Regions from separate parts of the Micromonospora sp. WMMD710 genome, predicted to be linked through region 2. Evidence: riboswitches for the same ligand, from Rfam matches in the RefSeq annotation. Region 2 holds a riboswitch; the other holds the start of a gene.
The links. A riboswitch is a leader RNA that binds a small molecule or an ion and turns the genes downstream of it on or off. The one in region 2 is predicted to bind cobalamin.

Region 1: it holds a riboswitch for cobalamin, as region 2 does, so the genes downstream of both, cobN (cobaltochelatase subunit CobN) here and O7620_RS11205 (ribonucleoside-diphosphate reductase subunit alpha) in region 2, are expected to answer to the same signal.

The regions. Positions count from the first base shown of each region.
Region 1 is NZ_JARUBD010000001.1:1,726,665-1,742,474, forward strand. Features, by position in the region: gene O7620_RS07830 (hypothetical protein) at 1-139, shown strand, start outside; gene O7620_RS07835 (inositol monophosphatase family protein) at 162-968, opposite strand; gene O7620_RS07840 (Tn3 family transposase) at 1,143-1,877, shown strand; gene O7620_RS07845 (recombinase family protein) at 2,514-3,428, shown strand; cobalamin riboswitch at 3,653-3,782, shown strand; gene cobN (cobaltochelatase subunit CobN) at 4,070-7,738, shown strand; gene O7620_RS07855 (VWA domain-containing protein) at 7,735-9,993, shown strand; gene cobO (cob(I)yrinic acid a,c-diamide adenosyltransferase) at 10,066-10,677, shown strand; gene O7620_RS07865 (cobyrinate a,c-diamide synthase) at 10,671-12,026, shown strand; gene O7620_RS07870 (precorrin-2 C(20)-methyltransferase) at 12,023-12,919, shown strand; gene cobM (precorrin-4 C(11)-methyltransferase) at 12,916-13,749, shown strand; gene O7620_RS07880 (cobalt-precorrin-5B (C(1))-methyltransferase) at 13,746-14,897, shown strand; gene cbiE (precorrin-6y C5,15-methyltransferase (decarboxylating) subunit CbiE) at 14,939-15,810, shown strand, end outside.
Region 2 is NZ_JARUBD010000001.1:2,415,559-2,431,368, forward strand. Features, by position in the region: gene O7620_RS11155 (nitrate- and nitrite sensing domain-containing protein) at 1-709, shown strand, start outside; gene O7620_RS11160 (roadblock/LC7 domain-containing protein) at 706-1,155, shown strand; gene O7620_RS11165 (DUF742 domain-containing protein) at 1,133-1,513, shown strand; gene O7620_RS11170 (cellulose binding domain-containing protein) at 1,570-2,301, shown strand; gene O7620_RS11175 (hypothetical protein) at 2,324-2,920, opposite strand; gene O7620_RS11180 (hypothetical protein) at 3,036-3,389, opposite strand; gene O7620_RS11185 (hypothetical protein) at 3,599-3,931, opposite strand; gene O7620_RS11190 (helix-turn-helix domain-containing protein) at 4,055-4,894, shown strand; gene O7620_RS11195 (dihydrofolate reductase family protein) at 4,959-5,540, shown strand; gene O7620_RS11200 (ribonucleotide-diphosphate reductase subunit beta) at 5,673-6,668, opposite strand; gene O7620_RS11205 (ribonucleoside-diphosphate reductase subunit alpha) at 6,707-9,061, opposite strand; cobalamin riboswitch at 9,253-9,470, opposite strand; gene O7620_RS11210 (MFS transporter) at 9,547-10,773, opposite strand; gene O7620_RS11215 (ROK family protein) at 10,815-11,915, shown strand; gene O7620_RS11220 (L-fuconate dehydratase) at 12,088-13,482, shown strand; gene O7620_RS11225 (FadR/GntR family transcriptional regulator) at 13,491-14,213, shown strand; gene O7620_RS11230 (aldo/keto reductase) at 14,224-15,186, opposite strand; gene O7620_RS11235 (hypothetical protein) at 15,183-15,335, opposite strand; gene O7620_RS11240 (ATP-binding cassette domain-containing protein) at 15,332-15,810, opposite strand, start outside.

The DNA.
Region 1 (15,810 bases), 690 kb from region 2:
CCGCCGCACCGGCACGCCACGGGCGGCGGGCGCCATCGCCCGCAAGCACGCGGTGCCGCTGTACGAGGCGGCGCGCACCGGCTACCCGGAGCGGATGCGGGTGTGGAACCGGGCACACCCGGAGCGCCGCGCCCACTGAGACGGTCAGGCCGTGAGCGGGCTCAAGCGGGTTTCACCTGGGTGAGTGATCGCCGGATGAGCGTGAGGACGGGCGGAAGGATCAGCTCGCTGCCACCGATTGTGGCGGCAGCGTTCACGTCGTGGGGCGTGCCGTCGATGTCGACCACCAGCGCGCCAGCCTCTTTGGCGATGACGACGCCCGCGATGGTGTCCCAGGGATTGTTGTTGAGCATGACGAACGCGTCGATCCGGCCGTGAGCCAACCAGGCGAGGTCGATTGCGGCTGACCCGTGCATGCGTATCCGTTGGACGTGTCGGGCGAGCTGCTCGGTGATGGCAAGTCGCTCGGTGTTCTTCCGCCTGGCCTCGGCACCGACTGCATAGTCGCCAATGGCGACGACGGCGTCCCGGAGATCGGTGACCTGGCTGGCGCGGATGCGTCGGTTGTCGGCATAGGCTCCGTGCCCCTGGACGGCGTGGTAGCGGGTGCCGAGGAACGGGAGGTCGATGACACCAAGGACGGCGCGTGTGCGGTGGATGAGGCCGAGGGAGATCGCGCACAGGGGCGAGCCGTGGATGAAGTTGACGGTGCCGTCGACCGGATCGAGTGCCCAGGTCAGTGCGCTGGTGTCGCCGCTGGTGCCGTACTCCTCGCCGAGGAATCCGATGTCAGGCGCCTTGGCGGCCAGGTGCTCGCGAACCGCTCGCTCGATGGCGTAATCCACGTCCGAGGCCATGTCGCGGTCACCCTTGAAGGTCAGCGCACCGGGCTGAAGCGTCCGCATCAGGTCGTGTGCCAGGTCAACGGCCTCCTGTGCGAGGGGGAGGAGGCGGGCGTAGTCGGTCATAGCTGGCGGCTGCGCTCCCATAGCGAGCTGAACATATCGTCGAATATCGGGTAAAGACCGGAGGGGCCGGCGCTGCGCTCGATGACCATGGTCGGGCAGTCGACACCTCGCATCTGCGGTAGGTAGTGCTGGACAACGCAGAGTCGACCATCGATCAGAAGGACGTTGGCGCGAATGGCCGCCAACTACACCGACACCCACGGCGCCAGCGTGGTCGGGTTCGCGTTCACCCACCTGCTCGGCTACCGGCTGCTGCCCCGGCTCAAAAACATCGGCGCCGCCCGCCTCTACCGGCCCGCCGACGGGGCCAGCTACCCCGGGCTGGAGCCGGTGCTGACCAGGGCGATCAACTGGGACCTGATCACCCGCGAATACGACCAAATGATCAAGTACGTGCGGGCGTTGCAGCTCGGCACCGCCGAGGCCGAGCAGATCCTGCGCCGGTTCAACACCCGCGGCCCCAAGCACCCCACCCTCGCCGCGATCGAGGAACTCGGCCGCGCCGTCCGGACGGCGTTCATCGCCGACTACCTCGCCGACCCCGCGCTGCGCCGCGAGATCCACGAGGGCTTGCAGGTCGTCGAACAGTGGAACTCCGCGAACGTGGCCATCCACTACGGCCGCGGGGCCGAACTGCCCGGCGCCGACCGCGAGGCTCAGGAGATCTCCATGCTCTCCCTGCACCTGCTCCAGTCCGCGCTCGTGCTGGTCAACACCCGCATGGTCGACCGCGTCCTGGCCGAACCGGACTGGGCGGCCCGGCTCACCGAACACGATCTGCGCGGCCTCACCCCGCTGTTCTGGTCCAACGTCGCCCTGCACGGCACCTTCCAGCTCGACCTCGACCAACGCATCGACTACGAGCGCGGCACCACCGGCCCCGCACCTGCCAAGGCCGCAGCGGCCTGAGACGCCGCCGGTCCCGCCCCCCAGAGCGGGGACGGGACCGGCGTGCAGCCATCGACGCCGCTTGCGTGGTCGATGCGGCCAAGGTGTCAACGGGGCGTCCGACCCGACGGGGTGGAAGCCGGACTCGACAAGGACGCCGCCGGGCCCGATGAGGTGGGAGCCGGATTCGATGCGGAGGCCACCCCTGGAGTCGCGGGTGCCCTCGTTGAGGTAGTAGCAGCAGCCGTCGTCATGGTCTCCATCCGCATCTGGTCTTCTCGTGATCGCGAAGAGGCGCTCGGAGCCGTTGCGGTCGGGTTGGGCGGTGGAGGCGGCATAGCCGCTTCTCTGAGGTTACGTGATCCTTCGACCCGGCGAAGTGACAAGTTCGCTCCTCTGTAGATGGTTGTACATCTCTTGCAGCGAGGTATCTCGTCCGTAGGTTCACGGTGCTCACGACGAGCCCGGCGACTCGATCTGTTTGTGTCGGCAAAGGACCCTTTGCTGACAGGGCGCCCGATCCGTCCCTTGGACACGCCGCGACCACCGGAAATAGGTCCGCTGATCCGATCCGGGCCGATCAGGGTTGACGACAGGGTTTGCTGACAGGTAGACCCTTGGGTGCCGACAGCGACGGATCAAGGAGACAGCGCGGTCATGGCGGATCTGGTCTATACGCGGGTCTCTACGGACGAGCAGAGCACCCAGCGGCAGACGTACCTGCTCGACGCGGTCGGACTCACCGGCGGCGCCGAGGGGGTGCGGATCTTCAGCGATCCGGCGACCTCCTCGAAGATCCCCGCGCTGGAGCGCGCCGGCTTCCGGGAGCTGACCCGCTATGCCCGGCCCGGCGACCGGCTCACCGTCTCCGAGCTGTACCGGCTGTGCCGCGACCTGGCCGACATCCTCGCCCTGCGCGCCTGGTGCCAGCAGCACCAGGTGACATTGCGTGTGCTCTCCGGCGCCCTGTCGAACATCACCGACCTGGCCGCCACCGACGCGACCACCACCATGCTGGTCAACGTGCTCGTCTCCGTCGGGCAGTTCCAACGCGACCTGCAGAACGAACTCACCCGCGAAGGACTCGCCGCGGCCTGGGCCAGCGGCACGATCTCCGGCCGGCGTCCCCGGCACGCCCAGCTCGGTGTAACCGACCAGATCCGCCAGGCGTACCGGAACGGGGCCAGCATCGCCGCCCTGGCCCGCGAGCACAACGTCAGCCGCGGCGCGATCCGCACCGCGATCGCCGATCTGCTGCCCAATCAACCCGACCAGCCCGCACCCGCCGCAACCACAGCGCAAGCGGTCCGTGTAGAGATTCCCGGCAAGCTTGCCCAGCACCTCGCAGACCACACCGACCTCGCCGAAGCCGAGCAACACGCCCTGCGTCGCGGGCGAACGGTCCGGCGCGGTCAGGGCTACAGCCTGCACGTCACCGCACTGCCCGAGGTCCATCACGCCATGCTGGCCGCCGCGGCCACACTCAACACCGACGGGGCGTCCTCCGCCGACCGCAAGGCGTACCGCATCTACAACGACCGGCTGCGCCTCGCCAGCCAGATCACCGCGTAACCCGCCCACACCCGGCCCGGCCCACCGGCCGTCAGCCAACACGACGCCCTCCTCCGCCGTCACCCCGCGGCGTCGACGAACCGACTCGGCAGCCCGCGACTGCGACGAGAGGCCCCCCGCCGACATCTTCGCGGTTCACTGTGGCGAGCGCCGCCGTCCGATGCAGGCGTGCGCGTTGACCGGCGGCGCGGCGGTGTGGCAGCATTCGCGGCCTGACGGCAGTGAAGGAAGTCGGTGCGAATCCGACGCGGTCCCGCCACTGTCACCGGGGAGTGATCCCCCCTCGTGAGTCACGGCCGTGTGTCTGCGGTTGGAAGGCCGGGGGAGAGCGTCGATCCGGAAGCCAGGATACTTCGGCCGTCGGATGTACCCCAGGGCGTGGACACCCGAGGAGGACCCGATGACGCACGGCGTCTCCGTCACCGACGACCACCGTCGTGACCTGAGCGACGGCCGCTCTGCCGCACCCATACCCGGGCGCTCTCCCGCCGTTCACCGCTGAGTTCCGCACCGCGCCACCCGTCGCCGCCGGCCGCACGCCGGTGAGCCGGCCGGATCGCGGTACCCGCTGAACCCCGCGCCCATCCCACGTCGCCAGGCGCTTCCCGCGAGCGTGCCGACGTTACTGTCCGGAGCCTGCCGTGCGCATCCTGCTGCTCTCCACCGCCGACACCGACCTGCTGGCCGCCCGCGCCAGCGGCGTCGACTACCGCCTGGCCAACCCGGCCCGGGTCGCCGCCGACGAGGTGCCCGCCCTGCTCGACGGGGTCGCCCTCGCCGTCGTACGCCTGCTCGGAGGCCGGCAGGCGTGGCCCGACGGCCTCGCCGCGGTGCTCGCCGGCGGACGCCCCACGGTCGTGCTCGGCGGTGAGTCGGTGCCCGACGCGGAGCTGACGGCCCTCTCCACCGTGCCGTCCGGGGTCGCCACCCAGGCGCTCGCGTACCTCGTCGAGGGCGGGCCGGACAACCTCGCCCAGCTGGCCCGGTTCCTCTCCGACACCGTGCTGCTCACCGGCGAGGGTTTCGCCCCACCCGCGCCCACACCGGCGTACGGGGTGCACGGCGATCATCGCGCCGACCCGGACCGGCCCACCGTGGGGATCGTCTTCTACCGGGCGCACGCGCTCGCCGGCAACACCGGATTCGTCGACGTGCTCGCCGACGCGGTACGCGACGCCGGTGGCGATCCGCTGCCCATCTTTTGCGGCTCGCTGCGCGGGCTGACCGCCGGCGCCGGACCGCTCGGACTGTTCGCCCGCTGCGACGCGCTGCTGGTCACCGTCCTCGCCGCCGGGGGCGCGGTCGCCGCGGACGCCTCCGGCGGCGGTGCCGAGGACGCCTGGGACGTCGGCGCCCTCGCCACCCTGGACGTGCCGGTCATCCAGGCGCTCTGTCTCACCAGCACCCGCGAACAGTGGGCCGGCAGCGACGCCGGACTGTCCCCGTTGGACGCCGCGATGCATGTGGCCATCCCCGAGTTCGACGGCCGGATCGTCACCGTGCCGTTCTCGTTCAAGCGGATCGACGCCGACGGGCTCTCGGTCTACGCCGCCGACCCCGAGCGGGCCGCGCGGGTCGCCGGCATCGCGGTGCGCCACGCCCGGCTGCGCTACGTGCCCCACGCCGACAAGCGGATCGCCGTCGTGCTCAGCTCGTACCCCACCAAGCACTCCCGGGTCGGCAACGCCGTCGGGCTGGACACCCCCGTCTCGGCGGTCCGGTTGCTCGCCGCGCTGGCCGACGCCGGCTACCACCTGGGCGACGCCCCGGTACCCGACGACGGTGACGCGCTGATCCACGCGCTGATCGCCGCCGGGGGGCACGACGTGGAATGGCTCACCCCGGAGCAGTTGGCCGCCGCCGAGGCCCGGATACCGGGGCGGACGTACCGGCGGTGGTTCGACCAGGTCCCGGCCGAGCTGCGCGAACGGATGCGGGAACACTGGGGTGAGCCGCCCGGCGAGCTGTACACCGACGGCGACGACATCGTGCTCGCCGGGCTGCGCTTCGGCAACGTGGTGCTGCTCATCCAGCCGCCTCGCGGCTTCGGGGAGAACCCGATCGCCATCTACCACGACCCGGACCTGCCGCCGAGTCACCACTACCTGGCCGCGTACCACTGGCTGGCCGCGCCGGTCGCCGACGGCGGCTTCGGCGCGGACGCCGTGGTGCACCTCGGCAAGCACGGCACCCTGGAGTGGCTGCCCGGCAAGGGCCTCGGCCTGGCCGCCGGCTGCGCGCCCGACGCGGTCCTCGGTGACCTGCCGCTGGTCTACCCGTTCATCGTCAACGACCCCGGCGAGGGCACCCAGGCCAAGCGGCGCGCGCACGCCGTGGTCATCGACCACCTGGTGCCGCCGATGGCCCGTGCCGAGACCTACGGCGAGCTGGCCAAACTGGAACAACTGCTTGACGAGTACGCCACCGTGCAGGCCCTCGACCCGGCCAAGGTGCCCACCGTGCGGGCGCAGATCTGGGACCTCGTCCGCGCCGCCGAACTGCACCACGACCTGCACGCCGAGGCGATGCCCGACGCCGACGACTTCGACGACTTCGTGCTGCACCTCGACGGGTACCTCTGCGAGGTCAAGGACGTGCAGATCCGCGACGGGCTGCACATCCTCGCCGCCGCGCCGACCCGTGAACCCCGCGTCAACCTCGTCCTCGCCGTGCTGCGGGCGCCGCAGATCTGGGGAGGCGCCCGCGCCCTGCCCGGCCTGCGGCAGGCCCTCGCCGCCGCGTACGGCCTCGACGAGCAGGAGCTGCTCGCGACGCCCGGACAGCGGATCGCCCTGCCCGCGGCGCTGACCGACGCGGTGGACGGCCCGGCCGGCACCGCCGCCGACGCCATCGACCTGATCGAGGCTCTCGCGCGGCGACTGGTCGTCGGCATGGAAACCCTAAGCTGGGCCGTGGACGCGGCCGACGCGGTCGTCGCGGAGGTGACCAGCCAGCCGATCCCGGACGCCGCCGCGGTGCTGCGCTTCGCCGCCACCGAGCTGGTGCCCCGGCTGGAGCGCACCACCGACGAGCTGACCAACACCCTCGGCGCGCTCGACGGCCGGTTCGTGCCGCCCGGCCCGTCCGGCTCGCCCACCCGGGGCCTGGTCAACGTGCTGCCCACCGGCCGCAACTTCTACTCCGTCGACCCGAAGGCCATCCCCAGCCGCAACGCCTGGGACGTCGGGGTGGCCCTCGCGGACTCGCTGCTGGCCCGGCACCTCGCCGACACCGGCGCGTACCCCCGCTCGGTGGGGTTGACCGTGTGGGGCACCAGCGCCATGCGGACGCAGGGCGACGACATCGCCGAGGTGCTCGCGCTGCTGGGCTGCCGGCCCGTCTGGGACGACCGGTCACGGCGGGTCACCGGCATCGAGGTGGTGCCGACCGCCGAGCTGGGCCGGCCCCGCGTCGACGTCACCGTCCGCATCTCCGGGTTCTTCCGCGACGCGTTCCCGCACGTCGTGACCCTGCTCGACGACGCCGTCCGGCGGGTCGCCGCCCTCGACGAGCCGGACGCGGACAACTACCTGCGCGCCCACGTCACCGCCGACCTCGCCGAGCACGGCGACGAGCGGCGGGCCACCGCGCGGATCTTCGGCTCCAAACCCGGGGCGTACGGCGCCGGGTTGTTGCCGCTGATCGACGCCCGCACCTGGCGCGACGACGCCGACCTTGCCGAGGTGTACGCCGTGTGGGGTGGCTACGCGTACGGCCGGGGCCTGGACGGGCGGGAGGCGCGCGCCGACATGGAACGCTCGTTCGCCCGGATCGCGGTGGCCGTGAAGAACCAGGACACCCGCGAGCACGACATCGTCGACTCCGACGACTACTTCCAGTACCACGGCGGGATGGTGGCGATGGTCCGTCACCTCACCGGCAGCGCCCCGCAGGCGTACGTGGGTGACTCGGCGATGCCGCACGACGTGCGGACCCGCACGCTGGGCGAGGAGACCCGGCGGGTGTTCCGGGCCCGGGTCGTCAACCCGAAGTGGATCGCCGCGATGCGCCGGCACGGCTACAAGGGCGCGTTCGAGCTGGCCGCCACCGTGGACTACCTGTTCGGCTACGACGCCACCGCCGGCGTCGTCGACGACTGGATGTACGAGAACCTGGCCGCCGCGTACCTCTTCGACGACACCACCCGCGAATTCCTGGAGCGCTCCAACCCGTGGGCGCTGCGCGGCATCACCGAACGGCTGCTGGAGGCCGCCGACCGGGGGCTGTGGGCCAAACCCGAGCCGGTCACCCTCGACCGGCTCCGCGACACGTACCTGGCCAGCGAGGGTGACCTGGAGGACCGGGTGTGAGCGCGAGGAGTGAGCCGGTTGTGCGAGCCCCGCAGTCGCGAACGAAAGAAGGCCCAGTGACCGTGACCTACCCGTTCAGTGCCGTGCTCGGCATGGACGACATGCGCCTGGCGCTGCTGCTCAACGCCGTCTCCCCGGCGATCGGCGGGGTGCTGGTCCGGGGCGAGAAGGGCACCGCGAAGTCGACCGCCGTACGGGCCCTCGCCGCTCTGCTGCCGCCGGTGCGCCGGGTGGCGGGCTGCCGTTTCGGCTGTGACCCGGCCGAGCCCGACCCGGCCTGCCCGGACGGCCCCCACCCGGCCGACGTCGCCGCCGAGACCCGCCCGGCCCGCCTCGTCGAGCTGCCGGTGGGCGCCGCCGAGGACCGGGTGGTCGGATCACTGGATCTGGAGCGGGCCATCGGCGAGGGGGTACGCGCCTTCGAACCGGGCCTGCTCGCCGCCGCCCACCGGGGCGTGCTCTACGTCGACGAGGTCAACCTGCTGCACGACCACCTCGTCGACCTGCTGCTGGACGCGGCGGCGATGGGCCGCAGCCACGTCGAGCGCGAAGGCGTCTCGGTCAGCCACGCCGCCCGGTTCCTGCTGGTCGGCACCATGAACCCGGAGGAGGGGGAGCTGCGCCCGCAACTGCTCGACCGGTTCGGGCTCACCGTCGAGGTCGCCGCGAGCCGTGACCCGGTGGTCCGGGTCGAGGTGGTCCGCCGGCGACTCGCCGCCGACGCCGACCCGCCCGGTTTCGCCGCCCGGTGGGCCGACGCCGACGCCGACATCGCCCGTCAGGTGGCCGCCGCCCGGCGCCGGCTCCCCGGGGTACGCCTGCCCGACGCGGCGCTGCGCCAGATCGCCGAGGTGTGCGCGGCGTTCGACGTGGACGGGATGCGCGCCGACATCGTCACGGCCCGTGCCGCCCTGGCCCACGCCGCCTGGCTCGGCCGGGACCGGGTCACCATCGACGACGTCCGGGTCGCCGCCCGGCTGGCCCTGCCGCATCGCCGCCGCCGCGATCCGTTCGACACGCCGGGGCTGGATGAGAAGCGCCTCGACGAGGCGTTGCAGCGGGCCCAGGACGCCCACCCCGACGACCCGGACGACGACGGCGGCCCCGATGGTGGTGGCCCGGCTGGCGGCAGCCCGGCCGGTGCCGGTGGCCGGAATGGCGGCGGCCCGGCTGGCGGCGGACCCCAGGACGGTAGCGGCGGCGGCGACCAGGGTGAACCCGAGTCGGGCGGGCACTCGGCGGACCGCCCCGGCACCGGCCCGGATGGGCGCGCCGACAGCCCGGACGGCACCGACGGTTGGCCGCAGCGCCCGACGGGCGACAGGGTCGGCGACGACGGTTGGCCGCAGGGCTCGGCGGACGACCGGCATGGCGCCGGGCGGCACGGCCGTGGCCGGAAACCGGCGGTCGGTGACGACGACCCGACCCGGAGCGGGGAGTCCCAGCCGGTGGCCGTACCCCGGGGTGGGTTGACGGCCCGGCTGCTCACCGCGCCCGGAGTGGGTGACGGGGTGCCCGGCCGGCGGTCGCGGGCCCGCACCGGGCGGGGGCGCACCACCGGCGCGCGGGTGCCGGCCGGACGGGCCAGCGCGCTGCACCTGGCGGCGACGGTCCGTGCCGCCGCGCCGTATCAGGCCGCCCGGGGGCGGCTGACCGGGCCGCTGCGGTTGCGTGGCGACGACGTGCGTGAGGCGGTGCGGGAGGGCCGGGAGGGAAACCTGGTGCTGTTCGTGGTGGACGCGAGCGGTTCGATGGGTGCCCGGCAGCGGATGACCGCCGTGAAGGACGCGGTGCTGGCCCTGCTCACCGACGCGTACCAGCGGCGGGACAAGGTCGCCGTGATCGCCTTCCGGGGTGCCGGCGCGCAGACGCTGTTGCCGGCCACCTCGTCGGTGCTGGCCGCCTCGACCAGGCTGGCCGAGTTGCCGACGGGTGGGCGTACGCCGCTGGCCGAGGGTCTGCTCGCCGCGGCCGACCTGCTGCGCGTGGAACGCCTGCGCGACCCGAAGCGCCGCCCGCTGGTCCTCGTCGTCACCGACGGCAGAGCCACCGCCGGCACCCGCCCGCTGGACCGCGCGGCAGCAGCGGCGAAGGTGCTGGCGGCGATGGGTGCTCCCTGCGTGGTCGTCGACTGCGAGGCCGGCCCGGTCCGCCTGCATCTGGCCACCCGCCTGGCCACCCAGCTGAACGCCCCCAGAACCCCCCTGGAAGCTCTGACCCACCCCCGCGATCGTGCACTTTCTGTCGCCGCATAACGGGGCGAAGCGCGCATATGACCAACAGAAGCTGCACGATCGCGGGAACGTCCGCGGGATGGGGAGATGCTGATGCCGCAGGGACAGCCGAGTCACGTGCCTGCTGACGGGTTGACGACCCGGCAGCGACGACACCGGCCACTGCTGATGGTCCACACCGGACAGATGAAGGGAAAGTCGACGGCGGCCTTCGGGTTGGCGTTGCGGGCGTGGACCGCCGGGCTGCCGGTCGGGGTGTTCCAGTTCGTCAAGAGCGCCAAGTGGCGGGTGGGTGAGGAGACCGCCTTCCGGGCGCTCGGCGAGGTGCACGAGCGTACCGGCCAGGGCGCGCCGGTGGCCTGGCACAAGATGGGCGAGGGCTGGTCCTGGATCCAGCGCGGCGGCGACGCCGACCACGCCGCCGACGCCCTGGAGGGCTGGCGGCAGATCCAGCGCGACCTGGCCGCCGAGCGTTACGGGCTGTACGTGCTGGACGAGTTCACCTACCCGATGACGTGGGGCTGGGTGGACGTCGACGAGGTCGTCGCCACCCTGGCCGACCGGCCCGGCTTCCAACACGTCGTGATCACCGGCCGGGACGCCGACCCGCGTCTGGTCGCCGCCGCGGACCTGGTGGCCGAGCTGACCAAGGTCAAGCACCCGATGGACGCCGGCCAGAAGGGCCAGAAGGGCATCGAGTGGTGAGCACTCACTGGGCGCTGCCCCGGGTGGTGATCGCCGCGCCGGCCAGCGGCCACGGCAAGACCACCGTCGCCACCGGGCTGCTCGCCGCGCTGCGCCGCCGTGGCCTGACGGTCAGCCCACACAAGGTCGGCCCGGACTACATCGACCCCGGCTACCACGCGCTCGCCGCCGGACGCCCCGGGCGCAACCTCGACCCGTTCCTGGTCGGCGCCGAGCGCATCGCGCCGCTGCTGCGCCACGGCGCGAGCCTCCCCACACCCGCCGACATCGCCGTGGTGGAGGGCGTGATGGGCCTGCACGACGGCGCGGTCGGCCGCCGCGACTTCGCCTCCACCGCGCACGTCGCCCGGCTCATCGACGCGCCCGTGCTGCTGGTGCTCGACACCACCGCGCAGGGCCGCTCGGCCGCCGCGCTGACACTGGGCATGGCCGGCTTCGACCCCTCGGTGCGGATCGGCGGCGTGATCCTCAACCGGGTCGGCTCACCCCGACACGAGACGCTGCTGCGCGACGCCCTCGCCGAGGTGGACGTACCGGTGCTCGGGGCGGTCACCCGCGCCGCCGAGGTGGCCGCGCCGGCCCGGCACCTCGGGCTGGTGCCGGTGGCCGAGCGGGCACCCGAGTCTCTCGCGATCGTCACCGCGCTCGCCGAACTGGTCGAGGCCACCGTGGACCTGGACGCGGTGCTCGCCCTGGCCCGCACCGCCGGGCCACTGACCGCCCCGGCCTGGGATCCGGTCGCCGCCGTCGGCGGGCCGGCCGACACCGAGCGACCGCTGGTCGCGCTCGCCGGTGGTCCGGCCTTCACCTTCTCGTACGCGGAGACCGCCGAACTGCTCACCGCCGCCGGTGCGGACGTGGTCACCGTCGACCCGCTGCGTGACCCGGCACTGCCCACCGGCACCCGCGCGGTGGTGATCGGCGGCGGTTTCCCCGAGGCGTACGCCCAGGCGCTGGCCGCCAACGCCACGCTGCGCGCCGACCTGGCCGACTTCGACGGGCCGATCGTGGCCGAGTGCGCGGGGCTGCTCTACCTGGGACGGTCCCTGGACGGTGTGCCGATGTGCGGCCGGCTGGACCTGACCGCCCGGATGACCGGCCGGCTCACCCTCGGCTACCGGCAGGCGCTGGCCGTCACCGACTCCCCGGTGGCCTCCGCGGGCGAGCCGGTACGCGGCCACGAGTTCCACCGCACCACCACCGACCCGCAGCACGGCGACGTGCCGGCGTGGCGCTGGAACGACACCGCGCACGGCTTCGTCGCCGGCCGTGTGCACGCGTCCTACCTGCACACCCACTGGGCCGGCCACCCGGACGCCGCCCGCCGCCTCGTCGAGGCGTGCCGATGAGTGCGGGCACCCGTCGAGCCGCCGGGTCGACCGACGCCACGCTGACCGGGGTCGGCGTCGGACCCGGCGACCCGGAACTGCTCACCGTCAAGGCCGTGCGGGTCCTGCGTGAGGCCGACGTTGTCTTCGTACCCGTCATGGCGGATCGATTCGGGCCGACCGCGACCGCGGGTCCGCCCCCGCCGGGCGCGGGCGTGGCGACCGGGTCCACGGCGGGCGCGGACGTGGCGACCGGGTCCACGGCGGGCGCGGACGTGGCGACCGGGTCCACGGCGGGCGCGGACGCCGGGCGCGCGGAGGCGACCGTGCGGTCCTACGTCGACCCGGACCGGGTGCGGCGGCTGCCGTTCGCCCTGGACGACCGGGGTGGGGTGACCGCCCGACGGGCGGCGGCCTGGGACGCCGCCGCGCGGGTGGTGGCCGAGGCGGTCGACGCGGGCGGACGGTCGCTGGCGTTCGCCACCATCGGTGACCCGAACGTCTACTCCACCTTCGGCTACCTGGCGCAGAGCGTGCGGGCGCTGCGACCGGCGGTGCGGGTGGCGACCGTGCCCGGCGTCACCGCCATGCAGGAGCTGGCCGCGCGCAGCGGCATCCCGCTCTGCGAGGGACGCGAACCGCTGACCCTGCTGCCGGGCACCGCCGGGCTGGCGCTGTTCGCCGACGCCCTCGCCGGGCCGGGCACCGTGGTCGCCTACAAGGGCTGGCGGCGGCATCCGGAACTGCTCGCCGAGCTGCGCCGACAGGGCCGGCTCGACGACGCCGTTCTCGGCCGCAGTCTCGGCCTGCCCGGCGAACACGTCGGCGGAGTCGACGACACCGAGCACGACCTGCCGTACCTGTCGACGCTGCTGGTCCCCGCCCGCCGCCACCATCGAGGAGGAAAGCTGTGACCAGCGACGGCAAGGTGTGGTTCGTCGGGGCCGGCCCGGGCGCGGCGGACCTGCTGACCCTGCGGGCCGCCCGGGTGATCGCCGAGGCGGACATCGTGATCTGGGCGGCCAGCCTCGTGCACGCCGACGTCCTCGACCACGCCCGCCCCGACGCGGAGATCGTCGACTCGTCGCAGCTGCCCATCGAGGGGGTGCTGTCGCTCTACCAGCGGGCGGCCGAGCAGGGGCTGAGGGTGGCCCGCGTCCACTCCGGCGACCCGGCGCTCTGGGGTGCCGTGCAGGAGCAGCTCGACCTGTGCCGGGCGCTCGGCCTGGCCGTCGAGATCGTGCCCGGGGTGTCCTCGTTCACCGCCGTCGCGGCGATCGTCGGGCGGGAGCTGACCGTGCCCGAGGTCGCCCAGTCGGTGATCCTCACCCGCCTCGAAGGTGGCAAGACCCCGATGCCGCCCGGCGAACGGGTCCGCGACTTCGCCCGGCACGGCACCACCATGGCGCTGTTCCTCTCCGCCGCCCGCTCCGGGCAGGTGCAGGCCGAGCTGCTGGCCGGCGGCTACCCGGCGGACACCCCGGCCGTCGTGGCGTACCAGGCGACCTGGCCCGACGAGCTGGTGGTGCGCTGCACCGTCGGCACCCTGGAGGCGACGGTCAAGCAGCACAAGCTGTGGAAGCACACCCTGTTCCTGGTCGGGCCGGCGCTCGCCGCCGAGGGCACCCGCTCGCACCTCTACCACCCCGGGCACTTCCACACCTTCCGCCGGGCCGAGCCGGCCGCCCGCGCCGAGTTGCGCCGCCAGAGCGGCGCCCCCGCCGGGGAGGCAGGCACACCGTGACGTACGCCGAGCCGCCGCTGCGCGAGCCGGACCTGCCGCGTACCGCGAAGGTCCGGCCCACCGCGCTGCGCACCGGCTGGACCACCGGCGCCTGCGCGACGGCGGCGGCGAAGGCCGCGGTCACCGCGCTGGTCACCGGTGTGCCCCAGCCGGAGGTGGAGATCGGTCTACCCGCCGGCCGGCGGGTGCGCTTTCCGGTGGCCCGGTGCGAGGTGACCGGCACCCCTCCGACCCGCGCCGAGGTGGTGGTGGTCAAAGACGCCGGCGACGACCCGGACGTCACCCACGGCGCCGAGTTGACCGCGACCGTGCACTGGGCCGACGTTCCCGGTCTGCGGTTGGCCGGTGGGCCGGGCGTGGGCACGGTCACCAAGCCCGGCCTCGGACTCGCGGTCGGTGGCCCGGCGATCAACGACACGCCCCGCCGGATGATCGGCGAGGCAGTGGCCGAGGTGGTCGACCTCGGCGAGGTCGGCGTCCACGTGGTGATCAGCGTGCCCCGGGGCGAGATCATGGCCCGCAAGACCACCAACCGGCGGCTCGGCATCCTCGGTGGCATCTCGATCCTCGGCACCACCGGGGTCGTCCGTCCCTTCTCCACCGCCTCCTGGCGGGCCAGCGTCGTGCAGGCCGTGCACGTGATGGCCGCCCAGGGTGAACGGACCGTGGTGCTGTGCACCGGCGGACGCACCGAGCGGGCCGCCCGCGCGCTGCTGCCCGACCTGCCCGAGGTCTGCTTCGTCGAGGTCGGCGACTTCACCGGCGCCGCGGTGACCGCCGCCGTGGGTGACGCGATGACCGGGGTGGTCTTCGTCGGCATGGCCGGCAAGCTGGCCAAACTCGCCGCCGGTGTGCTGATGACCCACTACACCCGCTCCACGGTGGACCTCTCGCTGCTCGGCGCGGTGACCGCCGACGCCGGTGGCGATCCGGCGCTGGTCGCCGCCGTGACCGAGGCGAACACCGGTCGGCACGCGTACGAGCTGTGGGAGGCCGCCGGGCTGCTCGGCCCGGCCGGTGACCTGCTCTGTCAGCGGGTCCGCGACGTGCTGCGACGGTTCGCCGGGCCGACGGTCACCGTCGACGTGGCGATGGTCGACTTCGCCGGCGCGCGCGTGGTCGCCTCCTCGGGCCGGTGGCCCCGGTGACGCCGACCGAGCCGGTGCCCCCGGTGACGCGGACCGCGCGTGTGGCGCCGCTGACGCCGTCCGAGCCGGTGGCGCGGACGGAGCCGGTGGCGTCGGTGACCGTGGTCGGGCTGGATGCCGCCGGTGCACCGCCGCACCCCGCCCTCGCGTCCGTGCTGGCCGCCGCCGGGCTGGTGGTGGGTGCCGCCCGGCACCTGGCCGCGGTGCCCGTGCCGGCCGGCGCGGACACCGTCACCCTCGGACCGCTCGCCCCCGCCGTGCGTCGCCTGGCCGAGGCCGTCGCCGCCGGGGTGCCGGCCGTGGTGCTGGCCAGCGGGGATCCCGGCCTGTTCGGCATCGTCCGGCGGCTACGCGCGGCCGGGCTGCCGCTGCGGGTGGTGCCGGCGGTGTCCAGTGTGGCCGCCGCGTTCGCCCGCGCCGGGCTGCCCTGGGACGGCGCCGCCGTGGTCACCGCGCACGGACGCGACCCCCGAGCCGCGCTGAACGCGTGCCGGGCACTGCCGCTGGTCGCGGTGCTCACCGCCCCCGGTGCCGGCGCGGCGGAGTTGGGCGCCGGCCTGGTCGGCTGGTCGCGTCGCCTGCTGGTCGCCGAACACCTGGGCACCGACGCGGAACGGATCCGCGCGGTGACCCCCGAGCAGGCCGCCGCCGAGAGCTGGGCCGACCCGCACGTCCTGCTCAGCCTCGCCGAGCACGCATCGACCGGCTGCGGCGTCGGTACCGCGGGTGCGGGTCAGTCCGCCCCCGCGACCGGTGGCATGCGGGTGGACAACCAGCCCGCCGCCGCGCCGGCCGGAGGATGGGCGCTGCCGGAGACCCGGTACGCCCACCGCGACTCGATGATCACCAAGTCCGAGGTGCGGGCTCTCGTCGTCGCCCGGCTGCGCCCCCGACTGGGCCGGTTGATCTGGGA
Region 2 (15,810 bases):
CGACCACCTCACCACCCGGGTCCGCCGCAACGTGGAGACGGTGATCACCCTGAGCGGCGCGACGCCGGCCCGCCGCTGGCGGCGACCGATGCCACTGCTCGACGTCGTCCGCGGCGCGGTTGCCGAGGTGGCCGACTACCACCGGGTCCTCATCGCGCCGCACTGGCCGTGGTCCCTCGCCGGCCCCGCCGTCACCGACGTCGTCCACCTGCTTGCCGAGCTGGTCGAGAACGCCCTCGCCCACTCACCGACGGACACCACCGTCCGCGTCGGCGGCGAACAGTGGCCACAGGGCTGCGCCGTCCTGGTCGTCGACGACGGCCCCGGCCTCGACGCGAGCGCGATGGCCGACGCGAACCACCTACTGGGCGGTCCTCCGTCAGCCGACCCGCCGGCCGGCCCGGCGGGCCTCTACACCGTCGCCGTACTGGCCGCCCGCTGTGGCGCGCACGTCTCGCTGCGGCGCAGCCAGCGCGGCGGGACAGCGGCGGTGGTCCTCCTCCCGACCGGTCTGGTCACGGTGCGCGACACCGACGACGAGCCGGCGAGGCGTCATCCCGGTGCCCCGCCCGCGCGGGACGGGGGCACCTCGGGCGCCCACCTACCGACGCGGATCCGCCAACCCGGGCCGATGGCGCCCATCCCCGGCAGCGCCGGCCCCGACACCGTCGAGTTGCCGGTCGCGAGAACAGCAAGGAGACATCGATGACGCACGCAGTGGCCACCGAGGACAGCCTGACCGGTGCCCTGGACCGGCTGGTCGATCGGGTGCACGGCGCGGAGTTCGCCGTGGTGCTCTCGCCCGACGGCCTGCCACTCGGCGGTTCCCGCCAGGTGGGGGCGAAGCTGGCCGAGCAGATCTCCGGCATCGTCGCCGGCCTGCTGGCGCTGGGGCTGGCCGCCACCCGCACCTGCGACGGGGGTGGGCTGCGGCAGATCGTGGTGCAGATGTCCCGGGCGTTCCTGTTCGTCGCCACCATCCGCAACGGAACCATCCTCACCGTACGGATCGCCGGTGACGACGCCGAGGTCGGCGACATGGCGTACGAGGTGGCGCTGTTCGTCGGGCAGGCCGAACGGCACCTGCCGGTCCGCCTCGAACCGGCCTCCTCGGTGAAGAGCGGGGACGCCGGTGTCCACCAACGACTCCGCTGACGAGGCGTGGTACGACGACGACGCGGGCCCGGTGGCTCGGCCGTACACGATGACCGGCGGGCGTACCGCCCCCGAGCGTGGCCGGTTCGATCTGATCTCGCTGGTCGTCGCCCGGCGGACCGCCAACCGGCGGACGCCGCTCTTCCCCGAACAGGCGCGGATCGTCGAGTTGTGTCACCATCCAGTGTCGGTGGCCGAGCTGGGCGCCGAACTGGACCTGCCGTTGGGGACCGTCCGGGTGCTCCTCGGTGACCTGCTCGCGGCCGGCCTGATCGAGACGCACGAACCGCCGACGCTGTCGGAGCTGCCGTCCGCGGAGCTGCTCGAGTCGATACTCGTCGGGCTACGCGCCCTGTGAGCGACCGGGCGGAGCGCAGTCGCGCGTCCGGTGACGAAGTGAGGGGGAGAAAGGCAGTGCCGGCACCACCGCCGCAGCCACGTCGTACCGTGGCGATCATCCTGCTGGACCGGGTCGTGGCCCTCGCCGCGGCCACACGGCGGGTGTTCACCGGTCAGGGCGACATCTCGCGGGCCACCTGGGTGGCGGTGATCTCGGCGCTCGGGGTGCTGGTCGCGACGACGGTCTCCGTCGTCGCGGTGCTGCGGTCACCGGAGAAACTGGCGCCGGTGACGCTCAACCCGCCACCCTCGGTCGACCAGGTCGGGACACCGCCGGCCGGTACGCCCCGGGCGCACGCGATCCCGGCGGCCACCAGCCCACCGGCCGTACCGCCGGGCTCCCCCACCGTGGCGCCGACCGCCGGAGCCGCGACCACCGGGCCGTCGCCGTCGGCCGCCACGACCGCGCCGAGCCCGGGCGCCCTGGGCGCCGAGTTCGCCATCGCGGACACCGCCCTGCTCAGCTACGGCGCCAGCGTGACGATCAGCAATCCCGGCCAGGTGCCGGTGCCGCAGTGGAAGCTGGCCGTCACCCTGCCCCGGAAGTCGCTGCGGGTGAGTGAGGTCGAGGGCGCACGAGCCGTCCAGGATGGTGCGGTGTGGACGTTCGTGCCGGACGGCAGCGTCGGGCTGGTGCCCGGTGGCGCGTCGGTGCGGGTGACGTTCCGGGTGAACGGCGCACCGGTCGGCGCCGCCCCGACGGCCTGCACGATCGACGGGGCGGCGTGCACCGGCCTGCCGGACTGACGGCGGGGCCACACGTCCGGCCTCAGCCAGCGACCACGGACGGCTCGGTCCGCACCGTCTCGCGCGGCAGAATCGGCAGCGCCGGCGCGAGAGCCGCCAGCATGAGCAGGCCACCGACCGCGAGCAGGTCGAGGGTGACAGCCGGCAGCACGATGCCGACGAGCAGCAGGGGAACGCTCCACCACGGCAGCCGCCGTCGGGCCGCGAGCATGCCGGTGAGGACGAGCAGCCCGACGAAGAACAGCTGGGGTACGACGTCGTAGACGGCCATCTCGACGCCGGGGATGTCCTTGAAGTCGCTGCTGAGCGCCGACATCTCGGCCCGGTCCGCCGCCAGCAGCCCCTCCACCATGTCGGCGCCGAACTGCACCATGGTCGCGGCGAGCCCGACCAGCGTCACCGCCACCACGCCGGTGCGCCACCGACCGGCCGGCAGCAGACGGGACAGCGCGACGACGGCCGGCACGAAGAACACCATGCCGGCGAGGCCGGCCAGGTGCGCGGCCTGCCAGTCGAGCCCCGGGCCGTACACGTCGTCGGATCTCCCCCACAGCCGGACGAGCCCGTAGGCCACGATGCCGACCGGGCCGGCGACCACAGAGAGCGCAGCGTGTTTCATGCCCGCCATCATCTGGCCGCCGGTGCCCGCCCGACCTCCGGGCGCAGCCCGGGTCCGACCCCTGATCCTGGTGTCAGGTCTTCCACCGAGCAACCCTGAGCCCTGGCACGCCCCGCTACGCGCGTGGCCACACCTGGATCAGGAACTTCTCGTGACCGGCCGGGAAGCTCGGCCTCCCGTCGTCGTCCATCGACGCACACAACGCCTCATCGATCTCGACAGGCTCAATGTGCCACCTGTCGAACGCTCGGCCGAGCTCCTGCCTCCCACGGACGTAGAGACGCGCACGGTAACCACCCGCCGCCGGGATCTCGATGAAGAGGCCGGTCGGTCCTTCGGTCACGATGCTGGCACGGAGGTCACCCGCGAATAGCTCGCAATCACTGGCGTCCTGCTCCTCCCACCCATCGTTCGCCGCGGGCGAGACCGGTTGCTGGGGAGGCTCCCCTGTCCACAATTGCAGGGTCACCTCGGCCTCGTGACTGCTCCCGGCACTCCTGACGGCGAGCCAACCCGTGCCGCCGCTCAATCGGCCTTCGATCGGAGGGCGAGGGTGTTCATATGTGGTGGTTGCAGGGGTTTGAAGGTAGAAAGATGAGTATTCAACGAAGACGAGCCCGGACGAATGAGCCGCCGGCGTGGGTGGCGAGAGATGCACGAGCCGTCGCGGCCGGCTAATTAGCGGGCCGAGGTGTCCCGGACGGGTCGCACGTGCCGGAAGGCGGCCAGCAGGGCGGTGACGAGGCCGGCCGCCAGCAGAATCCTGACCACGTTGAACAGCACCGTGTCGCCCGTGGAGTGCGGCGGGAAGATGTCCTTGACGAGCCAGCCGACGCCCAACCCCAGCCCCAGGCAGGTGTGCATAGCCGCCCGCAGGCGCGGCGAAGGCTGCGGACGCCCGAAGATCCGGGGCACCCTCGTGCCGCCACGGCTCCTGGCGAAGAGCACAGCGGCGAGGGCCAGATTGGCCGCGGCGACCACCCCGGCCAGAACCACGTCCACGGATCCCATGAGGCCACACGCTAGCGGAGGGACGACAGCGGCCAGGTTTCCGGAGATCGGCTCATGCCGACCGAGCGCGTGGGTGGACCATCCCGGCGGGCGATGCGGCGGGACGTCGGCGATGCTGGGCGCATGGAGTACGTGTCCAGAGTGCCGCGACCGCCGCTGGACGGGCTGATCGACGACCTTTACTACCTGGAGGGCGCGTCGCCGTACGCCCGGCTGATGCTGCCGGCAAGTCCGGCGGCGTTCCTCATCGTCAACCTCGGGGCACCCTTGCGCATCCGCGCGGGCACCGACATCGAGACGGCCGAGTACGCCGACGGCTGCGTGGTCACCGTGCCCACCCGCGCGTTGGAGTTCGGCTACCCGCCCCGGACCCGGTCCGTCGGCGTGCACTTCAAGCCGTGGGGGGTGGCGCCGTTCCTGCCGATGCCCGCGGCCGAGCTGTGTGACCGGCCGGTGACGATGGAGCAGGTGTGGGGTCGATCGGCCGTCGCCGAGCTGCGCGACCGGCTGGCCACGGCCGACGGACCGCACGAGATGCTGACGGTGCTCGAGGAGGGGCTGATCCGCCGGCTGCATGAGACCGCCGGCCTGGGGCTGGTCCGCCACGCGGGCAGCGTCATCGCGGCGACCGGCGGCGCGGTGGCGATCGGCGACCTGAGGGTTTCCGCCGGTGTCAGCAGCACTCATCTGGCACAGCGGTTCAAGGAGCTCGTCGGCGTCACGCCGAAGCGGCTGGCCCGCTCCTACCGTTTCGCCGCCGCCGTGTTGGCGATCAACCCCGCCGTACCGATCGACTGGGGCGAGCTCGCCAGTCGCGCTGGCTATTTCGACCAGGCCCACTTCGGCCACGAGTTCCGGGCCTTCACCGGCCTGACACCGACCCGGTACGTCGACGTCCGGCAGCGGTTCCTGCGCGAACATCCCGGCCACGTGCTGGACAACTGGCCGCTGCCGGCCGATTGATTTCGTACAAGAGCGACGGCTCACGGCACGCTAATTTGGGGGCACCCAACGCAGAGGAGAGCCCGTGGGCACGGTGGTCATGTACAGCTCGGTGTCCGTGGACGGCTTCATCGCGGACGAGACGGACCAGCCCGGGCCGCTGTTCGACTGGTTGTCCAGCGGTGACGTCCCGTTGGACGAGAGCGGCGTGGTGAAGGTGTCGCAGACGTCCTACGACCACACCCGGCCGTACTGGGACTCGATCGGGGTGACAATCGTCGGCCGCCGCGTGTTCGACATGACGGACGGCTGGGACGGGAAGCCTCCGGGCGGGATCGACCACGTGGTCGTCGTGACGCACCGGCCGGCGCCCGAGGGCTGGGACCCCGAGGCGCCGTTTCACTTCGTCGACGGCGTCGAGGCAGCCGTGGCCAAGGCGCAGGAACTCGCCGGTGACCGCATCGTCGAGGTCGCCGCCGGCGACGTCGGCGGCCAGGTTCTCGCGGCGGGCCTGATCGACGAGGTACGCATGGACGTCGTACCCGTGGTGTTCGGCTCCGGCAAACGCTACTTCGGGTCGGTCCACGCCCAGCACCTGCTGGAGGACCCGGACCTGGTGATCCAGAGCAACCGGGTGCTTCACCTGCGCTACCGGGTACGCCGTTGACCGACCTGAGCGGGCACACGAAGAGCCCGCCGCGCTCGTGCTCCTGCGCGCGTCCTCGATCACGTGATGCTCAGCAGTCGTCGACGAGCCGATTCACCTGCTGAGCATCACGTGATCGAGGATCTGCGGCGGTCAGAAGTCGTCGTCGAACGCCACGGTGCCGGTCACTCCGACCTGGTACGCCGACACCCGCCGTTCGAAGAAGTTGGACAGTTCCTGCACGTCCTGCAACTCCATGAAGGCGAACGGGTTGGCCGACCCGAAGTGCGGCGCGATGCCGAGTTGGGCGAGGCGCCGGTCGGCGACGTGCTGGAGGTACTCCCGCATGTCCGCGAGGGTCAGCCCGGGTACACCCTGGCCCACCAGGTCCTCGGCGAACTGGACCTCACACTCGACGGCCTCGGTGAGCATCTGGCGGACCTGGTCGGCGAGGTCGTCGTCGAACAGGTCGGGCTCCTCGGCGCGGACGGTGTCCACCACGTCGAACGCGAACGCCATGTGCATGGACTCGTCGCGGAACACCCAGTTGGTGCCGGAGGCGAGGCCGTGCAGCAGGCCCCGGGAGCGCAGGAAGTAGACGTAGGCGAACGCGCCGTAGAAGAACAGCCCCTCGATGCAGGCGGCGAAGCAGATCAGGTTGAGCAGGAACGTGCGCCGGTCCTTTCGGGTCCGCAGCTCGCGCAGGTCGTGCAGGGAGTCGATCCAGCGGAAGCAGAACTCGGCCTTGCGGCGGATCGACGGGATGTTCTCGATGGCCGCGAAGGCCGCGTACCGCTCGGTCTCGTCGGGCACGTACGTGTCGAGCAGGTTGAGGTAGAACTGGACGTGCACCGCCTCCTCGAACAGCTGCCGGGACAGGTAGAGGCGGCCCTCGGGGCTGTTGACGTGCTGGTAGAGGTTGAGCACCAGGTTGTTGGCGACGATCGTGTCGCCGGTGGCGAAGAACGCCACGAGGCGGCTGACGAGGTGCCGCTCGGCCGGCGAGAGCTTGTCCAGGTCGGCGAGGTCGGCGTGCAGGTCGACCTCCTCGACCGTCCAGGTGTTGCGGATGGCGTCGCGGAACCGGTCGAAGAAGTGCGGGTAGCGCATCGGGCGCAGGGTGAGGTCCATCCCGGGGTCGAGCAGCATGTGCGTGGTCCTCGTGTCGGTGGTGGCGTCGGCGGCGGTCACTGGCAGGCCTCGCACGACTCGGGATTCTCCAGCGAGCAGGCCAGCGCATCCGCGTCGACAGCACCGACCGCGCCGAGGGCGCCGAGGGCGCCGACAGCGGTGGCAGCGCCGACGGCGACGGTGGCCTGCTGGATCCGCGTGGCGGGGCGCGAGCGCAGGTAGTAGGTGGTCTTCAGGCCGGCCTTCCAGGCGTACAGGTACATCGAGGAGAGCTTGCCGATGGTGGGCGAGGCCAGGAACAGGTTCAGCGACTGGGACTGGTCGATGAACGGCGCGCGGGCGGCGGCCAGGTCGATCAGCGCCCGCTGCGGCAGCTCCCACGCGGTGCGGAACAGCTCCCGGACGCCGGCGGGCAGCTCCGGGATGTCCTGCACCGAGCCCTCGGCACGCTTGATCGCCGAGCGGATCTCCTCGGTCCACAGGCCACGGGCCTTCAGCTCACCGACCAGGGCCGTGTTGACCTGGAGGAACTCCCCGGACAGGGTTTCGCGCTTGAACAGGTTGGACACCTGCGGCTCGACGCACTCGTAGCAGCCGGCGATCGAGGCGATGGTGGCGGTCGGGGCGACAGCCACCAGCAGCGAGTTGCGCAGCCCGTACGCCTCGACCCGCTCGCGCAGCGCGTCCCACCGCGCGGTCTGCGTACCCTCGACGCCCCACAGGTCCGGCTGGAGCTGGCCCCGCGCGGCGCGGGTCTGCGGGTACGCCGGGTGCGCGCCGAAGCGGCGCGCCACATCGGCGGAGGTCTCCAGCGCGGTCAGGTACAACTCCTCGCTGACCCGGGTGGACAGCTCCCGCGCGGCCGGCGAGTCGAACGGGAGCCGCAACGCGAAGAACACGTCCTGAAGGCCCATCAGCCCGAGCCCGACGGGGCGCCAGCGCGGGTTGCTCGCCGCCGCCTGTGGGGTCGGGTAGTAGTTGATGTCGATGACCCGGTCGAGGAACGTCACGGCGGTGCGGACCGTGGCGCGCAGCCGCTCCCAGTCGAGGTCGCCGTCGGCGAGGTGGGCGGCGAGGTTCACCGAGCCGAGGTTGCACACGGCGGTCTCGGCGTCGCTGGACACCTCGATGATCTCGGTGCACAGGTTGGACAGGTGCACCACGTTGCCGTCTTCGGCGGTCTGGTTGCACAGCCGGTTGGCGGCGTCCTTGAAGGTCATCCACCCGTTGCCGGTCTGGGCGAGGGTGCGCATCATCTTGCCGTACAGCTCCCGCGCCGGCACCTGCCGCACGTAGCGGCCCTGTGCCTCGGCGGCCCGGTACGCGGCGTCGAACCGCTCCCCCCACAGGTCGGGCAGCTCGGGCACCTCGTGCGGGTCGAACAGCGACCACACCTCGTCGGCCTCGACCCGGCGCATGAACTCGTCCGGGATCCAGTTGGCCAGGTTCAGGTTGTGGGTGCGGCGGGCGTCCTCGCCGGTGTTGTCCCGCAGTTGCAGGAACTCCTCGATGTCCGGGTGCCACGGCTCCAGGTAGACGCAGGCCGCGCCCTTGCGCCGGCCGCCCTGGTTGACCGCGGCCACGCTGGCGTCCAGCGTGCGCAGCCACGGCACGATCCCGTTGGACTGCCCGTTCGTGCCACGGATCAGCGCGCCCCGGGACCGGACCCGGGAGTACGCGATGCCGATGCCGCCGGCGAACTTGGACAGGTTCGCGACCTGCGCGTACCGCTGGTAGATGGAGTCCAACTCGTCGCGCGGGGAGTCGACCAGGTAGCAGGAGGACATCTGGGTGTGCCGGGTACCGGAGTTGAACAGCGTCGGTGAGCTGGGCAGGTAGGCCAGGCTGGACATCAGCCGGTAGAAGCCGACCGCCTCGTCGGGGGTGGTGGACAGGCCGCAGGCCACCCGCAGCAGCCAGTACTGCGGGGTCTCCAGCACCAGCCGGGTGCTCGGGTGGCGCAGCAGGTACCGGTCGTAGACCGTGCGCAACCCGAAGTACTCGAAGCGCCGGTCGCCGTCCGGGTCGACGGCGTCGTCGAGCATGGTGGCGTGCGCGGCGACGAACGCGGCGGTCTCGTCGCCGATCAGGCCCTCGGCGTGACCGGTCCGGATCGCCGCGCTGAACGAGGTGACGCCCTGGCGGCGGACCTCCTTGTCGACGTAGACGGCCAGCAGGCGGGCGGCGAGGCGGGAGTACTGCGGCTCTTCGCCGATCATCTCGGCGGCGGTCTGGATGGACAGCCGGTCCAGCTCGGCGGTGGTCGCGCCGTCGTAGAGGCCGCTGATCGTGCGGGTGGCGACCCGCAGCGGGTCGACGTCGGTGAGGTCGTCGGTCCACCGCTCGACCGCCCGGACGATCCTGTTGACGTCCACCGCCTCGGTGGCGCCGTCGCGCTTGCGGACGCGCATCTGCGTCCGGCGGGGGGCCGCGCCGCTGGCGGCCGGGGCTACCTCGGTAACTGTCACCACTCGCTCCTCGGAGTTCGAGACCTGATGGTCCGGACACGAGGAGACAGACACCGGCGGACGCCACGCCGCGACGGCGTGGGTCAGGTGGCGTCGGCCGTCCCACGCGGCCTCGGACCGCCGTACGCCCGGGTGTGGGCGTACGGCACGCTGGCAGGTCTTCGGACTCGCGGGCACGACCGGGTTCGCCGGTCTCCTACTGGCCGTCGCTTCCCAGGCCGTGTGGTGGCCCAGTGCTGATGACGGCGGTCGTTCCCACTCACCGCTGCGGGACAGTCCCGGATTTCCACCGGGTTCCCTCTTGCCTCGACCACTCCGGGTGAGCGGCCGAACCAGCTGCGCTCGACACCATATATAGGGACGCCGTGGTTGTCACACCCCACATGTCGGGCCGGGCGTGTCGGTGACGCCCGTCACCGGAGGGCGGGTCAGTTCCCGACGGTGACCGGCTGCGGCACGCGCGAGCGGCGTTCGACCGCGAAGCTGACTGCCGCCAGGCCCAGTCCGAGGATCGCCAGGACCACGCCCACCCAGGCCGGCGCGAGGTAGCCGAACCCGGCGGCGATGGCGACGCTGCCCAGGGCGGCGCCGAGGCTGTTCGCGATGTTCATGGCCGACTGGTTCATCGCCGCGCCCATCAGCTGGGCGCCCGGCGCCACCGTGATGAGGCGGGCCTGCAGGACCGGCCCCAGGTAGAGGCTGGTCGCGCCGACCAGGAACGCGCCCACGAACAGGCCGGCGGGGTTCGACGCGACGAGGCCGAACACGGCGATGCTCACGATCATCGCGACGAAGCCGACGATCATGCTGCGGCGCAGGTCCCGGTCCGCGAGCCAGCCGCCCAGGGCGTTGCCGACGGTCATGCCGAGACCCACCGCGACGAGCGCCCACGGCACGGTCGCGGCGGAGAGGCCGGCGACGTCGGTGGTGACCGGAGCGATGTACGTGTCGACCGCGAAGAAGCCGGCGAAGCCGATCGCCCCGGTGGCCGCGACCAGCCACACCTGCCTGGTCCGCAGGGCCCGCAGCTCGGCGGCGGGCGAGCCCTCCACCGCCGCGGCGACCTCCGGGACGACCGCCAGCACGGCCAACAGGGTGAGCACGAAGACCCCGGCGATGACCAGGTACGCGGTGCGCCAGCCGGCCGCCTGCCCGAGCCGGGTGATCAGGGGTACGCCGACCACGTTGCTCACGGTCAGTCCGCTGAGCACGGCGGCGAAGCCGCGGGCCTCGTTGCCGGGGCCCAGCAGGGTCGCTGCGAGCAGGCCGGCCGCCCCGAAGTACGCGCCGTGCGGCAGGGCCGCGACGAACCGTGCCACCAGCACCAGGTCGAACGTCGGGGCGGTCGCCGACGCGACGGTGCCGACGGTGAAGAGGACGAGCAGGCCGAGCACCAGCTTCTTGCGGGGCAGGCGCGCGCTCAGCGCGGCGATGAGCGGGGCGCCCACGACCACCCCGAGCGCGTATGCGGTGATCATCCAGCCCGCGCGGGCCACCGCGTCGGACGGCGACCGCGCGTACTGCTCGGACAGCAGGTCGCGGCCGATGTCGGGCAGCAGGCCCATCGCCACGAACTCGGTCAGCCCGACGGCCACACCGCCCAGGGCCAGGGCGGCCACCGCCGAGAGCCGTCGATTTCTGCGCAATCCATCCACCGGGAGAATTTAGCAACAGCGTTGCGTAATAGGGTGGCGAGATGACGCGCACCACAGCCGACGTGACGTTCCTGCGCGGCTACAACCAGGCGCTGGTCATGGCGGTGGGGCGTACCGTGCCGACGTTCGAGCGGTCGACCATCGTCCAGGCCACCGGCCTGACACCACAGGCGGTCTCCAAGGTGATCGCCCGCCTGACCGCCGACGGCCTGATCCGTACCGCCGGCGTCCGCCGCCCGGGCATCGGCAAACCCGCGGTCGTCTACGAGCTGGTCCCCGACAGCCGGTACGCCATCGGCGCCCACGTCGCCCGGCGCACGCTGCGCCTGGTGCTCGTCGACCTGGCCGGCGCGGTGCACCACTCAGCGGTCAGCCCGCTGCCCGACGACTTCACCCCGGAGCAGCTGCTGCACGCCCTGCGCACCGGCATCGGCGCGGTCACCGCGGGCCGGGATCTGCGGGGCCGGCTCACCGGCGTCGGCATCGGGATGGTCGGCCCGCTGGACCACGAGCACGGCCTGGTCCGCGACGCCCACGGTCTGCGGCACTGGCACGACGTACCGCTGCGCGAGCTCGCCGAGGCGCACCTCGGCCTGCCGGTCCACCTCGACAAGGACGTCACCGCGGGGGTCACGGCCGAGGCCTGGCGGCACGGCGGAACCTTCGGCGACGCGGTCCTCATCATGGTCGAGTCCGGCATCGGCGGCGGCTTCTGGCTGGGCGGCACGGCCCACCGGGGCGCACACACCAACGCCGGCGAGTTCGGCCACACCGTCGTCGACCTCGACGGCCCGCTCTGCGTGTGCGGACGCCACGGATGCCTGGAGATCGTGCACAACCGGGCCGCCGAGGCCGGCGACATCGCCCGGGCCGCGCGGGTCCTGGCGGTCGGCGTCGTCAACCTGCTGCAGACCCTCGACCTCGCCCACGTGGTGCTGGCGGGCGCCGACCTGCTGCGGTACGCGCAGCCCTACCTCGCGGCGGTCGAGGAGGCCGTGCACACCGACGTGCCGCGCGCCGACTGGCTCACCACCGACGTCACCCTCTCCAGCCTGGGCGCCGACGTGATCGCGGCGGGCGCCGCCATGCAGGTCCTCGACCGGCACTACGGCGTGCCGGAACTCGCCCTGCTCCAGGGGTGACGATCAGCGGTTCAAAGATTTGATGTATCGGGCCAATCGGCGAGGCGGCCACAGCTCGCGATCCCTCATCAAAACGCACGTCCGAGTCCATCGACGTCGTTGACGCACCGGATCAAGCCTCCGTATACTCCCAGTGATCATCCGATCTTTCCCCGAGCCGGGCGAGGAGCGCATGCCGCAGATCACTGCCGTCACCGTCGAGGACGTCCGCTTCCCCACCTCCCTGACCGCTGACGGGTCCGACGCCATGAACAAGGACGGTGACTACTCGGCGGCCTATGTCGTCCTGCACACCGACGGCGTGGACAGCGCGGGTGCGCCGCTCGCGGGTCACGGGCTGACCTTCACCATCGGCCGAGGCAACGACATCGTCGTCGCGGCGGCCGTTCACCAGGCCCACCGCCTGGTCGGCCTGGACGTGGCGACGATGGCGGCGGACATGGGGGCGGTCTACCGCCTGCTCACCTCCGACTCGCAGCTGCGGTGGCTCGGGCCGGAGAAGGGCGTCGTCCACCTGTCCCTCGCCGCCGTGCTCAACGCCTCGTGGGATCTGGTGGCCCGTGCCGCCGACAAGCCGCTGTGGCGGCTGCTCGTCGACATGTCCCCCGAGCAACTCGTCGACATCGCGGACCTGCGTTACCTGTCCGACGCGCTGACCCGGGACGAGGCGCTGGCCATCCTGCGCGCCAAGGAGGGCACGAAGGCCGATCGCCTCGCCGAGCTCGACCGGACCGGCTATCCCGCGTACACCACCTCGGCCGGCTGGCTCGGCTACGGCGACGACAAACTGCGCCGGCTGTGCCAGGAGGCGGTCGACTCCGGCTACGGGTACGTGAAGCTCAAGGTCGGCGCCAACCTCGACGACGACATCCGCCGCTGCGCGATCGCCCGGCAGATCCTCGGCCCGCACCGCAGCCTGATGATCGACGCCAACCAGGTGTGGGACGTCGGTCAGGCCATCGAGTGGGTCAAGGCTCTCGCCCAGTTCAACCCGCTCTGGATCGAGGAGCCCACCAGCCCCGACGACATCCTCGGCCACGCGGCCGTTCGCCGCGCCGTCGCGCCCATCGGGGTCGCCACCGGCGAGCACTGCCACAACCGGGTGATGTTCAAGCAGCTGTTCCAGGCCGAGGCCATCGACTTCTGCCAGTTGGACACCGGCCGGCTGGCCAGCATCAACGAGATCGTCGCGGTGCTGCTCCTCGCCGCGAAGTTCGACGTCCCCGTGTGCCCACACGCCGGCGGCGTCGGTCTGTGTGAGATGGTCCAGCACGTGTCGGTGCTCGACTACGTGGCGATCTCCGGCGATCTCACCGGTCGTGTCACCGAGTTCGTCGACCACCTGCACGAGCACTTCACCGACCCGTGCGTCATCCGGGACACCGGGTCGGGCAGCGGTTACGTCCTGCCCGAGCGGCCCGGCTACTCCACCCGGATGCGGACCGAGTCGGTCGCGCTCTACCGGTTCCCCGACGGCCACTACTGGGCCGCGGCGGACCCGACTACCGTGTCATCTCCGGAGCCGTACGTGATCGCGGGTGGAACGGCCACCCCCGCCGGCCGCTAGGAGGTGTCATGTCCCGCACCGACGAAGTGGTCAACGGCATCAAACGGATGATCCTCGAAGGGCAGTTCAAGCCCGGCGACCGGTTGCCCATCGAGAAAGACCTCGCCGAGTCGCTCGGCGTCTCACGGGGATCGCTGCGCGAGGGCATGTCGGCCCTGTCCATCCTCGGCATCGTCAACATCCGCCAGGGCGACGGCACCTACGTCACGAACCTCGACGCGCCGCAACTGCTGGCCCCGATGGGCTTCGTCGTGGACTTCCAGGGCCAGGGCGACCCGCGGCACATCCACACCGTCCGACGGCTGTTGGAGTGCGAGGCCGCCCGGCTGGCGGCGACCAGGATCACCGACGAGGCCCTCACCCAGGCAGGGGAACTGCTCGACGAGGCGGCCCGGATCGCCGGTCAGTCTCCACAGGACCACGAACGAATCATGGAGATCGACATCGCCTTCCACCGGATCATCGCCGTGCACGCCGAGAATCCGGTGCTCGTCGGCCTGATCGAGGCGTTCGCCGGGCGCACCCTGCGGGGGCGCTTGTGGCGGAGCCTGCACGAGGAGGGCGCGGACCGGCGTACCCACGACGAGCACGTGGCGATCCTGAAGGCCCTCGTGGCACGCGACCCCGAACGGGCCCGCATCCGGATGGCCAACCACCTGATCGGGGTGGAGGAGTCGTTGCACTGGTTGCCCGACGAGGGTGACGCGACCGCCGAGACCCCCCGGACGTGAAGGTCCACCCTCACGACTGCACGTCGAGCAGCCCCACCTCGTACAGCGCCGTCCAGAGCTGATCCGGGACGTCGGCGTCGGTGCGGCGCAGGGTTTCGGTCACCTGGGCCGCGTCGCGCATGCCGACCACCGTGGAGACCACGGCCGGGTGCCGGCGGACGAACGCCAACGCCGCCTCGGGCAGGGTGACGCCGTACGCCCGGCACACCTGCGCCGCCCGCCGCGCGTGCTCGATCACCTCCGCCGGGGCCTGCTGATAGTCGTAGACGGCGTCGGACGGCGGCATGTCCCGGGCCAGCAGCCCGGAGTTGTAGACCCCCGCGATCACCACACCGACGCGGCGGGCCTGCGCGGCGGGCAGCAGGTCGGTCAACGCACCCTGCTCCAGCAGGGTGAACCGGCCGGCGCACATCACCACGTCCACATCGGTCTCCGCCACGAACCGGGCCAGCATCGCGGACTGGTTCATCCCGGCCCCGATTGCCCCGATCACACCCTGCTCGCGCAGCTCCACCAACGCCGGCACCGCCTCGTACGCGGCCTGCTCCCAATGCTCGTCCGGGTCATGCAGGTACACCACGTCGATGCGGTCCAGGCCGGTACGCCGAAGGCTGGCCTCCAGCGAGCGTCGTACGCCGTCCCGGCTGAAGTCCCAGACCCGCCGGTGCTCGGCCGGCACATCGAACCCGTCCGGATCCCGCAGATGCGCGGTCTCCGGCGACGGCACCAGCAACCGGCCGACCTTCGTCGACACCACGTACTCGTCGCGCGGGCGGGAGCGCAGCGCGGCACCCAGGCGCCGCTCCGACAGGCCGAGCCCGTAGTGCGGCGCCGTGTCGAAGTACCGGATCCCGCCGTCCCACGCGGCGTCCACCGCGGCGGCGAAGTCCTCGTCCGACGTCACCCGGTAGAGGTTGCCGCCCTGCGAAGCGCCGAAGCCCAGCGCGGTGAGGTGCGGCTGACGGCCCGTCACCGGCCGAGCCAGCCGCCGCCGACGGCCGGGACGATGCCGCAGATGCCGGTGTATGCCACCGCGATGCGGACCTGCCCGGGGCCGGGCGGCTGCGGGGCGCGGTCCACGATCGCGGGATCGGGCGCGCCCCGGCAGACGACTGCCGTCACCGATCCTCCCGTTCCGTACTGGTGCTTCCGGTCATCGCGGCGACCAGGTCGTCGGTGGTCACCTCATCGGCGCGCAACCGGGCCGCCCGCCGGCCGAGGCGCAGCACCTCGACCCGGTCGGCGATCTCCAGCACCTGCGGCATGTTGTGGCTCACCAGCACCACCGACATGCCGGCGTCACGGGCGCGCCGGACGACGTCGAGCACCCGTCCGGTCTGGACGACGCCGAGCGCCGCGGTGGGCTCGTCGAGGATGACCACGTTGGTCGCCCAGATGATCGCCCGGGCCACCGCCACGCACTGCCGTTGCCCACCGGACAACATGGCGATCGGGGTGGTGACCCGGGGAATTCGTACGCCCAGCTCGTCCAGCGCGGCGGCGGCGCCCTGCCGCATGGCCCGTTTGTCGAGCAGCCCGAGCCGGCCGAGCGGCCCGGAGCGCAGGATCTCCCGCCCCAGGTACAGGTTGGCCGCCA